One region of the Mycolicibacterium sp. HS_4_1 genome, then DNA from elsewhere that is predicted to be linked to it. Evidence: predicted binding sites of a transcription regulator. Region 1 holds the regulator's gene; each other region holds the start of a gene.
What was found. The regulator LexA, encoded in region 1, represses DNA repair genes until DNA is damaged. The targets are predictions, from matches to a motif close to CGAACANNTGTTCG.
Positions count from the first base shown of each region.

Region 2: ruvC (crossover junction endodeoxyribonuclease RuvC) is a predicted target of LexA. The motif match lies at 2,425-2,438, and genes of this name have one in related genera.
Region 3: ACX12F_RS21840 (error-prone DNA polymerase) is a predicted target of LexA. The motif match lies at 2,684-2,697, and genes of this name have one in related genera.

Region 1 is NZ_CM137261.1:2,504,658-2,509,764, reverse strand. Features, by position in the region: gene ACX12F_RS11955 (proteasome assembly chaperone family protein) at 1-302, shown strand, start outside; gene ACX12F_RS11950 (alpha/beta fold hydrolase) at 348-1,370, shown strand; gene nrdR (transcriptional regulator NrdR) at 1,377-1,841, opposite strand; gene ACX12F_RS11940 (LysM peptidoglycan-binding domain-containing protein) at 1,953-2,426, opposite strand; gene lexA (transcriptional repressor LexA) at 2,679-3,389, shown strand; gene ACX12F_RS11930 (LGFP repeat-containing protein) at 3,456-5,107, opposite strand, start outside.
Region 2 is NZ_CM137261.1:2,619,819-2,624,925, forward strand. Features, by position in the region: gene ACX12F_RS12530 (YebC/PmpR family DNA-binding transcriptional regulator) at 1-447, shown strand, start outside; gene ACX12F_RS12535 (MarR family transcriptional regulator) at 473-892, shown strand; gene ACX12F_RS12540 (hypothetical protein) at 914-1,360, shown strand; gene ACX12F_RS12545 (rhodanese-like domain-containing protein) at 1,357-1,689, shown strand; gene ACX12F_RS12550 (NAD(P)H-binding protein) at 1,696-2,346, opposite strand; gene ruvC (crossover junction endodeoxyribonuclease RuvC) at 2,460-3,017, shown strand; gene ruvA (Holliday junction branch migration protein RuvA) at 3,014-3,601, shown strand; gene ruvB (Holliday junction branch migration DNA helicase RuvB) at 3,598-4,665, shown strand; gene ACX12F_RS12570 (DUF1304 domain-containing protein) at 4,671-5,057, shown strand; gene ACX12F_RS12575 (lytic transglycosylase domain-containing protein) at 5,099-5,107, shown strand, end outside.
Region 3 is NZ_CM137261.1:4,532,302-4,537,408, forward strand. Features, by position in the region: gene ACX12F_RS21840 (error-prone DNA polymerase) at 1-2,669, opposite strand, end outside; gene ACX12F_RS21845 (BlaI/MecI/CopY family transcriptional regulator) at 2,780-3,208, shown strand; gene ACX12F_RS21850 (histone-like nucleoid-structuring protein Lsr2) at 3,219-3,611, opposite strand; gene ACX12F_RS21855 (GNAT family N-acetyltransferase) at 3,736-4,977, opposite strand.

The DNA of each region.
Region 1 (5,107 bases):
TCTCCCGGATCGCGTCGCTGCAGATTCCGCTGCACGCACTGTCCGAGGCGGGCGCCGAGGTGTACACGAAGATCAGTGAGCAGGTGGAGGCCAGCTCCGAAGTCGCTCAAGTGGTCACTGCACTGGAACAACAGTACGATTCGTTCGTCGCTGCTCAGGAGAATCGGTCGTTGCTGGCACGTGACGAGGAACTACCCAGCGGCGACGAACTCGGCGCACAGTTCGAACAGTTCCTCGCCGAACAGTCCGGCGACGGTTTCCCCGATTCCCACCCCGGCGACGACGGCACCGACGGCGACTGACCCACGTGGTCGGCCTCGCCGACACGATGGGAAGGAGCTGGGACGATGCCCGACGGAAAGCCCACCCTGCATTCTGTCCGTGACGTGACACCCCGCCTGGAATACCGGACCATCCACGGTTACCGGCGGGCCTATCGGGTGGCCGGCTCGGGTCCGGCGATCCTGCTGATCCACGGCATCGGCGACAACTCCACGACCTGGGAAACCGTGCAGACACGCCTCGCCCAGCGCTTCACCGTCATCGCCCCCGACCTGCTGGGCCACGGTCAGTCCGACAAGCCGCGCGCCGACTACTCGGTGGCGGCGTACGCCAACGGCATGCGCGACCTGCTCAGCGTGCTGGACATCGAACGGGTGACGGTCGTCGGCCATTCGCTGGGCGGTGGCGTGGCCATGCAATTCGCCTATCAGTTCCCGCAGTTGGTCGAGCGCCTGGTGCTGGTCGGTGCCGGCGGCGTGACGCGCGACGTGAACATCGCATTGCGGCTTGCGGCGCTGCCGTTGGGCACCGAAGCGCTGGCGCTGTTGCGAATCCCGTTGGTGCTGCCCGCGCTTCAGCTCGCCGGGCGTCTCGGCGGCGCGCTGCTCGGGTCGACCGGTCTGGGGCACGACCTGCCGAACATGCTGCGGATCCTCAACGACCTGCCCGAGCCCAAGGCCTCGTCTGCCTTCGCCCGGACCCTGCGTGCGGTGGTCGACTGGCGCGGCCAGGTGGTCACCATGCTGGACCGATGTTATTTGACGGAAGCCATTCCGGTGCAGTTGGTTTGGGGCACCCAGGATGCCGTGATCCCGGCCGCCCATGGAGAACTGGCACATGCCGCGATGCCGGGTTCCCGGCTCGAGTTCTTCGACAACTCGGGACATTTCCCATTTCATGACGACCCCGATCGATTCGTGAAGCTCATCGAGGAATTCATCGACACGACCGCGCCGTCGGTATACGACCGTGATGCCCTGCGCGGACTCCTGCAGACCGGCGTCACCGCGAAGTCGATCGACGCCCCGCACGATACGAAGTTCGCGGTTCTCGACGCGATGGAGACCGACGAACGCAGCGCGACCTAACGGCGGTCAGCCGGGCGACGTCACGCCGCGGTGTGCTCGCAACGCCTCGATTTCGCGTTCGAAGTCCTCGGCGGACGAGAACGAGCGATACACCGAGGCGAATCGCAGATAGGCGACCTCATCGAGATCACGCAGAGGACCGAGGATCGCCAATCCGACCTCATGGCTCGGCACTTCGGGAGAACCGGTGGCCCGCACCGCATCTTCGACCTTCTGGGCCAACTGGTTCAGGGCGTCGTCGTCGACCTGCCGACCCTGGCACGCGCGCCGTACGCCCTTGATCACCTTGTCCCGACTGAACGGTTCGGTGACGCCGCTTCGTTTGACCACCGCGACCACAGCGGTCTCCACCGTGGTGAACCGGCGGCCACATTCCGGGCATGACCGGCGACGACGAATCGCCTGGCCTTCGTCAGCTTCGCGCGAATCGACCACGCGCGAGTTCGGATGCCGGCAGAACGGACAGTGCATCACCGCTCCTTCGCCGCACCGACAATCGACCGTTTCGAACGGTCTCGAGCCTACCCGTGCCGCTCGGACCCGGCCGGGCGCCGTGCCGATCAAGGTGCGCACGGGCTGTCCTCAGCCGACCGGAGCGATCAGCGTCTGCCCGGCGTCCAGGGCCACCGATGGCAGCTTGTTGAGCTCCTTGATGCGGTCGACGACGGCGCTGACGGGTGCGTCGGGCGCCACGCGCCGGGCGACCTGCTGAATCGACTCCCCGGTCTGCACCCGGACCACCGCCAGCTGCGCGGGTACGGATGCGGTCGACGCGGTCGGCTGAACAGACTCTCCGAACTGCGCGACCAGGCCCAGCCACACCGTGATGCCCGCGGCGACGAGAGCCAGCAGCACCGTGGTCAAGGGCGTGACCGGGTTGCGCCGGTGCGAGGCACGGGAGCTCAGCACGCCCGTGCCCCGATGCTGGAACGCCGCACCCGAGGGACGGGAACCGGCCGGCCGCAGCCGGGCCTGGCGGTGACGATTCACGTCTGCACGCCGAGGCACGGTGCGGACGACGACGTCGGTGGGGTACTCGCGGGTGATGACGGTCATGTCGGTTCCTCTCCTGAGTTCGTACATAGGTTCGATCGCTCTTGTGTTCGACTATATCGCCCAAATGTTCGAACGGTAGAACATGTGATCGAACTGTTGCGAACGATACGACGACCCACCGACAAGTTCCGTTCCGCCGATTCGCCCCCCGCTTTCGCCACGTCACCAGCGGGAGGCGGCCGCGACACGCCGATCCGCCCGATCTCGAACACATGTTTGATCAATCGTGTGCACTGGGCTAGATTCGTTCACATGAGCGACAGCACCGATACCCCGGACCGCACCGATCGCACCCCCGAAACCCAGTCGGGTGGCCGGGCCAGCAGCCTCACAGAACGTCAGCGGACCATCCTCGACGTCATCCGCACCTCGGTGACGACGCGCGGCTACCCACCCAGCATCCGCGAGATCGGCGATGCCGTCGGCCTGACCTCCACCTCATCGGTGGCCCACCAGCTGCGCACGCTGGAGAAGAAGGGCTATCTGCGCCGCGATCCGAACCGCCCACGAGCCGTGGACGTCCGGGGCGCGGACGACTCGACCGGCGCCGCCATCACCACCGACGTGGCGGGTTCGGACACCCTGCCCGAGCCGACTTTCGTCCCGGTGCTCGGCCGGATCGCCGCGGGCGGTCCGATCCTCGCCGAGCAAGCCGTCGAAGACGTCTTCCCGCTCCCCCGCGAGCTCGTGGGCGAGGGCTCGTTGTTCCTGCTGAAGGTGGTCGGCGAATCCATGATCGACGCGGCGATCTGCGACGGCGACTGGGTCGTCGTGCGCCAGCAGAATGTGGCCGACAACGGGGACATCGTCGCGGCGATGATCGACGGTGAAGCCACGGTGAAGACCTTCAAGCGCACCAAGGGCCAGGTGTGGCTCATGCCGCACAACCCGGCGTTCGACCCGATCCCGGGCAACGACGCGGTCATCCTCGGCAAGGTCGTGACCGTCATCCGCAAGATCTGACGCCTGCCAGACCAATAGTCGAGCCCCGCTGCAGTCGCTCGCAGCGGGGCTCAGCCGTCGGCGGGGTCAGCCTCGGACGAATCCGTTGGTGACCGCGAATTCCTCACTGGCAAACCAGATTTCGACGTCAGCGTCGTCGTATCCGAGCGCACCCGGCACCCAGTACAGACCCGACTTCGTGTTGGCCTTGATGACGTAGCCGGCAGGCGGCTCCGCGCCGGTCGCCACGCGGAACGACATCTGCGCGGTCTCGGGCTCCTCCGCGCCCAAGGCATGGTGCCTGCCACTGGCCGGACCGGCCGTCACAGTGTCCTCTGCCGTCACAGTGTCCTCTGCCGGCGTGGCGTCCGCGCGCGGCTCGGCCGTCGGTTCGCTCGGTGGTTCGCTCGCCGGGACCTGGGCCGGCGCAGCATCGACGACCTGCTCCTCGGGCGCGTGCACGTCAGCGTTCGGGGCCCCGGCGTCCGCGGCGGCCGGCGCGACCCACACACGGTCGCCGGAGTCTCGAGGCCGCAGGCCCGCGAACCCTGCCAGCCCAGCCGCGGTCAGGCCCGCCGCCGCGCTCCCGCGGCGCAGGGCCTCGGGAAGTTGCACCGATGCCGTCGGTTCGTCGGCGGGCTCGTGAGCGTCCGGCTCGGACTCAGCGGGCTCGGCCGGCTCGGCAGCGTCCACGGGCTGGGCCTCGGCTTCGGCCTGTGCCGTCGACTCACCCTCGTCTGCAGGTTGCTCGGCCGTGAAATCGGGGTACACCGTCGGCGCGGTGTCGATGACGTCCGGGTTGCTCTGGAATTCGGGCCCGCCGCGCGGAGCGTCGAAATGCTCGGTCTCGGGCGCGAAGTCGGCGGCGTACTCGGTGTCGCCGCCGTCGTCCGCATACTGCGGGTCGCCGTACTCCCCGTCACCGAAATCGTGGTCGTCGTGGTCGTCGTAGTCGTACGTATCGTGCTCGTCGAAAACATCCTGGCCGGCCCGCCGCCGGCGCCGCAGCAGCGCCGCGATCACGATGCCCGACACCACCAGCAACAGCGGGATGATCGCCAGCAGCCACCACCAGTGGAACTGGTACCACTTGCCGGACTCCTCGGGCTGCGCGTTCACTCCGCCCGGGAGGTCGACACTGGGGACCTGCAGACCGCTCAACTGCGACGCCAGGTCCGCCGGCTCGGTACTGAACTCGTGGCTCGACTTGTTCCACGAGATCGACCCACCCGTGAACTTCTGGCTGATGACGTCGCCATTGACCGTCTGGTCCCCGGTCGGCGCGCCGAGCTTGCCGGTGGCGCCGCCGAGCTTGGCCCACGCGGCGTTCATCGCGCCACGGACGACGAATGCGCCGTGGTCGGGGGTCCAAAAGATGGTCGGATTGTCGGCCGCGGCGAAGGTGGCGACCCGGCTGGTCGGCGAGATGCCGCCGTCGGTCTCGTTGCTCGCCGGGAATCCGAGGTCACCTTGCGGCCCACCGGCCGCGCGGTACTTGGCCAGCACGTCGCCCGTGACGGCATGGGCACCGGTGGCGGCCGAGTAGAAGATGGTGCCGCCGGCAAAGTTCTGCGCCACGCCGTCGCCGACCTTGTACTGGGCACCCTGCGCGTCGCCGAGGGGCCCCTGCGGCCCACCGGCTGCCCGGCGGGCCGCGGCGATAGCCGTCGTCGCGTCGCCCGGCACGTCGAGCCCGGTCAGCTGGCCTGCCAGGTCAGCGGGTGTCGTGCTGAACGCCT
Region 2 (5,107 bases), 120 kb from region 1:
AGCGACAACCGCAACCGCGCCGCCGGCGAGGTCCGCGTCGCGATGACCCGCAACGGCGGCAACATGGCCGACCCCGGTTCGGTGTCTTACCTGTTCTCCCGCAAGGGCATCATCACCCTGGAGAAGAACGGTCAGACCGAGGACGACGTCCTGATGGCCGTCCTGGACGCCGGCGCCGAAGAGGTCAACGACCTCGGTGACGCGTTCGAGGTCATCTGCGAGCCGACCGACCTGGTCGCGGTGCGCACCGCGCTGCAGGACGCCGGTATCGACTACGACTCCGCCGAGTCCGGCTTCCAGCCGTCGGTGTCGGTGCAGGTCGACCTCGAGGGCGCCCGCAAGGTGTTCAAGTTGGTCGACGCGCTCGAGGACAGTGACGACGTGCAGAACGTCTACACCAACGTCGACATCCCGGACGACGTCGCCGCACAGCTCGACGAGGAATAACCGCTTCGGCGGTAGCGTGCCGAGCATGTCCCAGCCGCCCCCGTTCAGCCCGACTGTCGCACTGCTGACGGTCAGCCGGGTCTGGGATGCCGCATTCGCCGACGCGCTGAAGCCGCTGGGCCTGACGACGCGAAAGTACGGCCTGCTGGGGCACATTCGCGGAAGTGCCGGCATCTCGTTCAGCGAGCTCGCGCGGCGGTCCCGGATCACCGTGCAGAGTGCGCATGCTGCCGTCGCGGCGTTCGTGGCGGCGGGTCTGGTCGATGACGGCACGGCACATGCCGGTGCGGCATCCACCTTGCGCGTGACGGCCGAGGGCGACGCGCTGTTGAACCGCGCCGCTGACGTCGTGACCGCTCTCGACGCCGAGTTCACCGCGCAGCATCCCGAACTGACCGAGGCGCTGCGCGCGTACATGGGCCGGATCACATCCGATCCTGCATAACCTTTAGTTAGGCTGAAGGTTATGCAAGCACTGCTGTTGTCCGTTCATGTCGTAGCGGGCATCCTCTTCGTCGGGCCGATTGCCGTGGCCACCAGCCTGTTTCCCCGATACGCGCCAGTCGTAGGCGCGTCCGCGGATACCGAACGCAGTGCAGGCATCGCCCGGCTGCTACATCGGATCACCCGCGTCTACGGCGTGCTGGCGCTCGTGGTTCCCATCGTCGGCCTCGCCCTCGCCGGAGTTCAGCGGCGGATGTCCGAAGTGTGGATCATCGCGGCGATCGCGCTCACGGCCGTCGCCGGCATTCTGCTCGTCGTGCAGATCGCGCCACGTCAGGCGCAGGCGCTCGCCACACCCGGCGGTGTCGCCGAACTGCGGGCCCTCGGCATGGTGACGGGCGTCTTCAACCTGCTCTGGGTCGTCGTCGCGGTGCTGATGGTCGTGCACCCGGGATCGAGGTACGCGTGAGCATCCGCCACTACCTGCGGCGGCCACCGGCCGTCACGGCGGCCGAGGCGCTGCGGCTCGTCGAAGAGGGCGCACTCGTCGTCGACGTGCGCCGCGCTTTCGAATGGCATCGGGTGCACATTCCGAGTGCGGTGCACCTGCCGCTGGAAGCATTGCCCGAGGGCTGCCTCGAACTTCCCGACGACCGCTTGCTCATCACCTTCTGTACCGGGGGTATCCGGTCCGTCGGCGCGGCAAATCTGTTGGTGGAGAACGGTTTCGAGGTGGTGAACATGACCGGCGGGCTCATTCAGTGGCGGGCTGCCGGGGGTTCGCTCGTCGCGCGATGAACCCGCTCAGCCGAGCGCCGCGGTGATCGGGGCGTTCCCGGAGATCAGTTCGAACGTCCGCCCGGCGGTTTCCGGCGCATCCAGTACGGCCAGGAGAACAGCCGCGACATCCGCGCGCGGAATGCTGCCGCGGCCCGTGTTTTCCGCGATGTGCACCAGGCCAGTGCCGGCCTCGTCGGTGAGTCGTCCTGGTCGGACGATCGTCGTCGCCAGTCCGCTACGGCCCCGCACGTCGGCGTCGGCCTCGGCCTTGGCCCGGATGTACGCCAGGAACACCGGGTCGTAACCAGCATCCAGGCTGCGGTCGTCGGCCGAGATCGCCGACACCATGACGTAGCGCGCGACCCCGGCGGCTTCAGCGGCATCGGCCAGCAGGATCGCCGCGTCCCGATCCACTGTCTGCTTGCGTTCGGCCCCGCTGCCCGGACCGGCTCCGGCCGCGAACACCACCGCGTCGGCGCCCTCGAGTTGCGCGGCGACGTCGGCCACCGACGCCCGCTCGAGATCGAGCACGATCGCCGTCGCGCCGGCCGCCTCCACGTCGGGGGCATGGGCTGGATTGCGGATCAGCCCGGCTACCGTGTCGCCGCGACGGGCAAGCAGTTGTTCCAGCAGTAGGGCGATTTTCCCGTGTCCGCCCGCGATGACGACCCGCATGCGTCCACTGTGTCACGTGCCCGCCCGCATCTGAGGCGTGTCCCTCGCCGGAACTGTCGCCACCGCCCGCTAAGCTATCGAACAGCTGTTCGGGACCGTAGTGAGGAGTGGGCGTGCGGGTGATGGGCGTCGACCCTGGTCTGACGCGCTGTGGCCTCTCGATGATCGAGGGTGGCACGGGGCGCAAGGTCACCGCGCTCGATGTGGACGTGGTGCGTACCCCGTCGGACGTCGAGCTGCAGCGGCGGTTGCTGACCATCAGCGACACCGTCGAGCACTGGATGGACACCCACCGGCCCGACGTCATCGCCATCGAGCGGGTGTTCGCCAACCAGAACGCCAACACCGCCATGGGGACGGCGCAGGCGGGCGGCGTCATCGCCCTGGCGGCGGCGCGTCGGGGGATCGACGTCCATTTCCACACGCCCAGTGAGGTGAAGGCCGCGGTCACCGGAAACGGTCGGGCGGACAAGGCCCAGGTCACCACCATGGTCACCAAAATCCTTGGTTTGCAACAGAAACCGACTCCGGCCGACGCCGCCGACGCGTTGGCCCTGGCCATCTGTCACTGCTGGCGGGCGCCCATGATCGCTCGGATGGCCGCGGCGGAGGCCAAGGCGGCGGAGTTCAAGAAGCAGTACGCGGCAAAGGTGAAGGCGGCACGCGCATGATCGCATCGGTCCGTGGCGAGGTCATCGACATCGCGCTCGATCACGCGGTGATCGAGGCCGCCGGCGTCGGCTACAAGATCATGGCCACCCCGGCGACGCTGTCCACGCTGCGCCGTGGCGCCGAGTCGCGACTGATCACCGCGATGATCGTGCGCGAGGACTCCCAGACGCTGTACGGCTTCGCCGACTCCGACGCCCGCGACCTGTTCAGCACCCTTCTCGGGGTGTCCGGTGTCGGTCCCAAGATTGCGCTGGCGACCCTCGCGGTCTACGACGCTCCGACGTTGCGACAGGCCTTGGCCGACGGCGACGTGACCGCCCTGACCCGGGTGCCGGGCATCGGCAAGCGGGGCGCTGAGCGCATGGTGCTGGAGTTGCGCGACAAGATCGGTGCGACGGCGGGAGCGGGCGTCGGCGTCACGGGAGGGCATTCGATTCGGGGACCGGTTGTGGAAGCCCTCATCGGACTCGGTTTTCCGGCCAAGCAGGCCGAGGAGGCCACCGACAAGGTGCTCGCCAACGATCCGGACGCCAACACCGCCACCGCGCTGCGGTCCGCCCTGTCGATGTTGGGTAAGAAGTGAGCCGCTTCGAAGACGAGGGCGCCGGGCCTGACGAGCCGCAGGACCGGGAAGTATCACCCGCGCTCACCGTCGGTGAGGGCGACGTCGACGCCAGCCTGCGGCCCAAGTCGCTGCGTGAGTTCATCGGCCAGCCCAGGGTGCGTGAACAGCTGCAACTGGTGCTCGAGGGCGCCAAGAACCGCGGCGGCACACCCGACCACATCCTGCTGTCCGGGCCGCCCGGTCTCGGCAAGACCTCGCTGGCCATGATCATCGCCGCCGAACTGAGTTCGTCACTGCGCGTCACGTCGGGTCCTGCGCTGGAACGCGCCGGCGATCTGGCCGCCATGCTCAGCAATCTGGTCGAGGGCGACGTCCTGTTCATCGACGAAATCCACCGTATCGCCCGCCCCGCCGAGGAGATGCTGTACCTGGCCATGGAGGACTTCCGGGTCGACGTTGTCGTCGGCAAGGGACCCGGCGCGACGTCGATTCCGCTGGAGGTCGCGCCGTTCACCCTGGTCGGTGCGACGACCCGCTCGGGCGCGCTGACCGGCCCGCTGCGCGACCGGTTCGGTTTCACCGCCCACATGGACTTCTACGAGCCGCCCGAGTTGGAACGGGTGCTGGCCCGCTCGGCCGGCATCCTCGGTATCGAGTTGGGCGCCGCGGCCGGCGCGGAAGTGGCCCGGCGGTCCCGCGGCACGCCGCGTATCGCCAACCGGTTGCTGCGGCGCGTTCGCGACTACGCCGAGGTCCGCGCCGACGGCGTCATCACCCGGGACGTGGCCAAGGCCGCACTCGCGGTCTACGACGTCGACGAGCTCGGCCTGGATCGTCTGGACCGGGCGGTATTGACCGCGCTGACCAAGAGTTTCGGGGGCGGTCCGGTCGGCGTCTCGACGCTGGCGGTCGCGGTCGGGGAGGAGGCCACCACCGTCGAGGAGGTGTGCGAGCCGTTCCTCGTGCGCGCCGGCATGATCGCCCGGACCCCGCGGGGCCGCGTGGCCACCCCGCAGGCGTGGACGCATCTGGGCCTACAACCGCCGATAAACGGACTTGGGCAAGCCGGACTGTTTGAATAGTGCCCATGCTGACTGCAGGGTTGATCGTTGCCGGCCTGGCCGCACTGTTGCACGTGTACATCTTCGTGATGGAGTCCCTCACCTGGACCTCACCGCGTACCAGGGCCACCTTCGGCCTCACCGAGCAACAGGCGGTGGACACCAAGGAGATGGCCTTCAATCAGGGTTTCTACAACCTGTTCCTGGCTGTCGTCACCGCCATCGGTATCGCCGCAATTGCCATGGGGCACTGCGGAATCGGTCTGGCGCTGATCTTTGCCGGGGTCGGTTCCATGCTGGCCGCGGCGCTGGTGTTGCTGCTGTCGTCCCCGGACAAGGCGCGCGCGGCGATCTCACAGGGCCTCTTCCCGGCGATAGCGGTCGTGCTGCTGGTGATCGTGACAGTGAGGTGATCCGTCGGTGGGCGGCCGCCATCGTCGCCGTCGTCGCCACCGTGCTGGCG
Region 3 (5,107 bases), 2.0 Mb from region 1:
TCGTCGACGATGCGCTGTGCCAGCTCATCTCCGATATGCCGGACCGTCCCCAACCCCAGCCGCACCTCGGTTCCGCGGTTCTCGCACGTCGCATACGCCAGGCTGGCGTTCACGTCCGGTCCGTGCACCAGCACCCCGTGCCGTCGCGCGTCGGCCACCAGCGACTGCGGCGAATAGAAGCCCATCGGCTGGGCCCGCAGCAATGCCGCACAGAACACCGCGGGGTGGTGCAGCTTGAACCACGACGAGGAGAACACCAGCGCCGCGAAGCTCAACGCATGGCTCTCCGGGAAACCGAAATTGGCGAAGGCTTCAAGCTTTTCGTAGATCCGTTCGGCGGTCGGGCCGGTGATGCCGTGCAGTTCCCGCATACCGTCGAAGAATCGTCCGCGCAGTTGCCGCATCCGTTCGGTTGACCGTTTGGACCCCATGGCCCGGCGCAGCTGGTCGGCCTCGGCCGGAGTGAAACCGGCGCAGTCGACGGCCAGCTGCATGAGCTGTTCCTGGAACAGTGGCACCCCGAGCGTCCGGTCCAGCGCGGGCTTCATCGACTCGTGTTCGCAGTCCGGCTTTTCCAATCCGTTGTGCCGCCGGATATACGGGTGCACCGAGCCACCCTGTATCGGACCGGGGCGGATCAGCGCCACCTCGACCACCAGGTCGTAGAACCTCTTTGGTTTCAGCCGCGGCAGCGTGGCCATCTGAGCCCGGGACTCGACCTGGAACACCCCCACCGAATCGGCGCGCTGCAGCATCTCGTACACCGCGGGCTCGGTGAGGTCGAGCTTGGCCAGATCCACCTCGAGGCCCATGTGTTCCCTGGCCAGGTCGATCATGTAATGCAGAGCCGAGAGCATGCCCAGCCCCAGCAGGTCGAACTTGACCAAACCGATTGCCGCACAGTCGTCCTTATCCCACTGCAGCACACTGCGGTTCTCCATCCGCGCCCACTCCACCGGGCACACATCGGCGATCGGCCGGTCGCAGATCACCATGCCACCAGAGTGAATTCCCATGTGCCGCGGCAGATTTCTGATCTGCAGCGCCAAGTCGATCACTGCCTCGGGAATCTCCTCGACGTCGGGAGAGTCGGCCAGTCCGTTCCACCGGCTGATCTGCTTGCTCCAGGCATCCTGCTGTCCCTGCGAAAAACCCAGGGCCCGGGCCATGTCCCGCACCGCGCTACGGCCGCGGTAGGTGATGACGTTGGCCACCTGCGCCGCGTAGTCCCGGCCATACTTCTCGTAGACGAACTGGATGACCTTCTCGCGCAAGTCCGATTCGATGTCGATGTCGATGTCCGGCGGACCGTCGCGCGCCGGGGACAGGAACCGCTCGAACAGCAGCTCGTTGGCCACCGGGTCGACGTTCGTGATACCCAGCGCGTAGCAGACCGCCGAGTTGGCGGCCGACCCCCGGCCCTGGCACAGGATGTCACTGTTTCGACAGAACTCGGTGATGCTGTGCACCACCAGGAAGTAGCCCGGGAACTCCAGCTGCTCAATGATTTTCAGCTCGTGCTCGATCTGGCGGTACGCCTTCTCCCTGTCCGCGTCCGGCTTCCAGCCGTAGCGACGGGCCGCCCCGTCCGCCACCAGCTCGCGCAGCCAACTGATCTCGGTATGTCCTTCCGGCACGTCGAACGGTGGCAATTTCGGTGCGATCAAACGCAATTCGAATGCGCACTGCTCCCCCAGCTCGGCGGCCTTCGTGACCACCCCCGGGTGGTGGGCGAACAGCCGGGCCATCTCCCGCCCGGACCGCAGGTGCGACCCACCCAGCGGAGCCAGCCAGCCTTCGGCCTCATCCATCGAATTGCGGGCGCGGATGGCCCCCATTGCCATCGCCAGCTTCCCCCGCGATGGCGCAGCGAAATGTGCGGCGGTGGTGGCGACCACATCGAGGCCGAACCGCGGCGCCAGGCCCGCCAGCGTCGCATTGCGTTCGTCGTCGAATGGGTGTCCGTGGCGGGTCAGTTCAATGGTCACCCGGTCCGCTCCGAACCTGTCCACCAGGTCGGCCAGCGCCTTGTCCGCAGCGTCCGCGCCACCCGCAGACAAGGCCCGGCGCACATGTCCTTTACGACAGCCGGTGAGGATCTGCCAGTGCCCGCCAGCGGCCTCGGTGAGGGTATTCAGGTCATAACTGAGCACGCCCTTCTCGCCGCCGGCCAGATGCGCCCGGGCCAGCTCCCGGGACAGCCGCCGGTACCCTTCGGGCCCGCGGGCCAGGACCAGCAGATGCGGACCGGGCGGGTCCGGCAGCTCGGTGCGCGGGGTGTTACTGAGCGAGAGTTCCGCACCGAAAACCGTTGCCATGTCGAGTTCTTTGGCAGCCTCGGCGAACCGCACGACGCCGTAGAGCCCGTCGTGGTCGGTCAGTGCGATGGCCCGCAGATCCAGCCGGACGGCCTCCTCCACCAATTCCTCCGGCGTGCTGGCGCCGTCGAGAAAGCTGTACGCGGAATGGGCATGTAGCTCGGCATATGGCACCGACGTTCCCGGCCGGGCCGGACGGTTCACCGGTTGATAGTCACCACGTTTGCGCGACCACGCCGGGCTGTCGCCACCGTCGGCCGGTGACTCCGGAAAAGCGCCGGCAACCCGAGGTTTACCCTCGAGCACCCGCTGCATCTCCGCCCAGCTCGGCGGACCGTTGTACCAACCCACCACCTCAGAATATTCGAAATTTTGTTCGAACGCCAAGAGTGCGGAATCGGCGGGAACTCGGGCGACCCCCATCCGACTAGATCTCCGAGGACGTCGGAGAGGGACAGAAGATGGCCACGCTGAGGCACCTGGGCAATCTGGAACGCGAGGTGATGGATCACCTCTGGGACGCGGATGGCCCACAGACCGTTCGCGAGGTCCACCGAGCCATCTGCGCGGAGCGCAAACTCGCGTACACCACCGTCATGACAGTCCTGCGCAGACTTGCCGGCAAGGGCGTGGTCCGGCAACTGCGCGAGGCTCGTGCGCACCGCTACGTCGCATCGCACAGCCGCGATCAGCTGGTCGCCGGCCTCATGGTCGACGCGCTCGGGCAAGCTGCCGATCAGAGCGACCGGCATGCAGCGTTGGTCCACTTCGTCACGCAGGTCGCGGCCGACGAGATCGATGTTCTTCGGCGAGCGCTCGCCGCCGTGGACCGCTATTCATCCGGAACCAACAACCCCGCAATGAATTTGACACCCAAGCTCAGCGCCTAGCGGATCGAATTCATCTCAGGTCGCCGACCAGGCATTGTTCGGCCCCACCCTGAGCCAACTCATACCTCTGCAGCAATTCTTGCGGGAGGCGCCCGCGACTACCGACCTCATGGCCGTTCATCCGCAGCCACTCACGTGCTCGCTGGTGGGGTGATTGCGCCTTGTCGGCCGGCGACTGTTCGACAGGCCAGGTCTTACGCTCGGACCGACGGCTCGCCTTGCTGGCCGCCCGCATATACGGCTCCAAGCAGTCCCGCATCCGCATCGCGTTCGCCTCGGACAGATCGATCGCATACGTGATCCCGTCGAAGGAAAACTCGAGTGTCGTGGCAGCGAGTGAGCCATCCAGATCGTCGGTCCACGCAGTTGAATACAGTTTCACCACTGGGACATCCACCTCCACGCCACGGCGCCCTGCGAAGTTTCCTCAAAAAAGGTAGCGGAGCGGCCGGAGTCGGGGCTATGCGCTTTGGCCTCTTTTATTTCAGCCGGGCGCGTGGTATCAACCGAGGGTCGGGACGCTGTCCCTAGAAGTCGTCAGGCACGCCCGGTGCGACGGGCCAGCTGAACGCCACTGCAGTCCGGTGCACCGAACCCGGGGTCATCTCTTCGAGGAGACCCGCGTTCGCCAGCGCCTGCAGGTTCACACCGCCCAGGTAGATGGCGCCCAGATCCCGCGCCGAGATAGCGATATCGGCTGGTGCCGTGGAAGTTTCGCATTCAGCTCCGTCGGGTCCGCCAGATAGACGCCACCGGCAGCTGTTCCACGGGCAGAACTCGTCGGTGACATCCAGCACCACGTCGACCGGGGCAGCGTAGCTGCGCAACGTCAGTGCACGACGCACGTCGACGAGCCGTACGTAGATGCCGTCTCTGACTTGGCACGCCAGGGCACGCCGGTCGGCCACCAAGCTGAGCAGCGGCTCATCGACGGCGGCACCGTCGTACTCGACCGTCCTGACCAGATCCATATCGAGGAGATAGCGCCAAATGCTGGCGTACGCATAGTGATTGGTAGCCAGCACTTCCTGAATCTGCAGTCCACCGTTGGGCTGGCCACGATCCGTCCAGTTGTTCTTGGGCCGGTAGATGGCGAATCCGCCGGCGGTACCGTCGGCCTCGCGATGCAGGAGGAAGCGAATCTTGCTGGCTTCCTTGCGCCGTTCCTCGCTGTCGTGGATCCAATGGTCCCACCAGGGACCCGGACGCTCCATCAAGCCGGGCCGCTGCACCATGGCTCGCTGATGAATCTCCGGGGCACTCGCCAGTAACGCCTCGGCGTCGACGTGAGTCACCGAACCGTCACCGAACTGGACCTCCCGGCGGAAGCCCAGTTCCCGGACCTGGCCGGAGAGCTCCGCAATCGGCACCGCCATCCCGTAGCCGAAGCGCCCATAAATAGCGCCCTCCGATGCGTACAGCATGGCGAGCGCCTCGGTACCGCGTGCTCGGATGTCGTCGAGTTGGTGACGCATCATCGCCGTGAGCAGGCCGCGGCGTCGATGGCTGGGTGACACCGTGACAGCAGTGACGGCCGCTACTGGGGTGATGCCACCTCCGGGCAGCGCGACGTGCTTGCTGAAAGCTCCGGCGGTGGCAACCCAACGGGTGCCGTCGTGGAAGCCGAACATGCGGTCGTACTCGGTAAAGGCGCGGGCGAGGTCGATCTCGTCCCGCCGCGGATCCTGCAAGAACACCTCGTACGACGAGGCTGCGAACGCATCGTAGTCATCGCCATCGCTGACAGCATGCAGCGTCAAATCAGTCATGCCCCAACGGATATCACGAAGCCGCAGGACGAGTCATCTGAATTTCGCGGCGTCGGCGAGCCCTGGTCCGCCTCTGGCGCCGACGGCCGAATGCACCGCTTGGGTGTTTGCTCTGAGTATTACGTGAAGC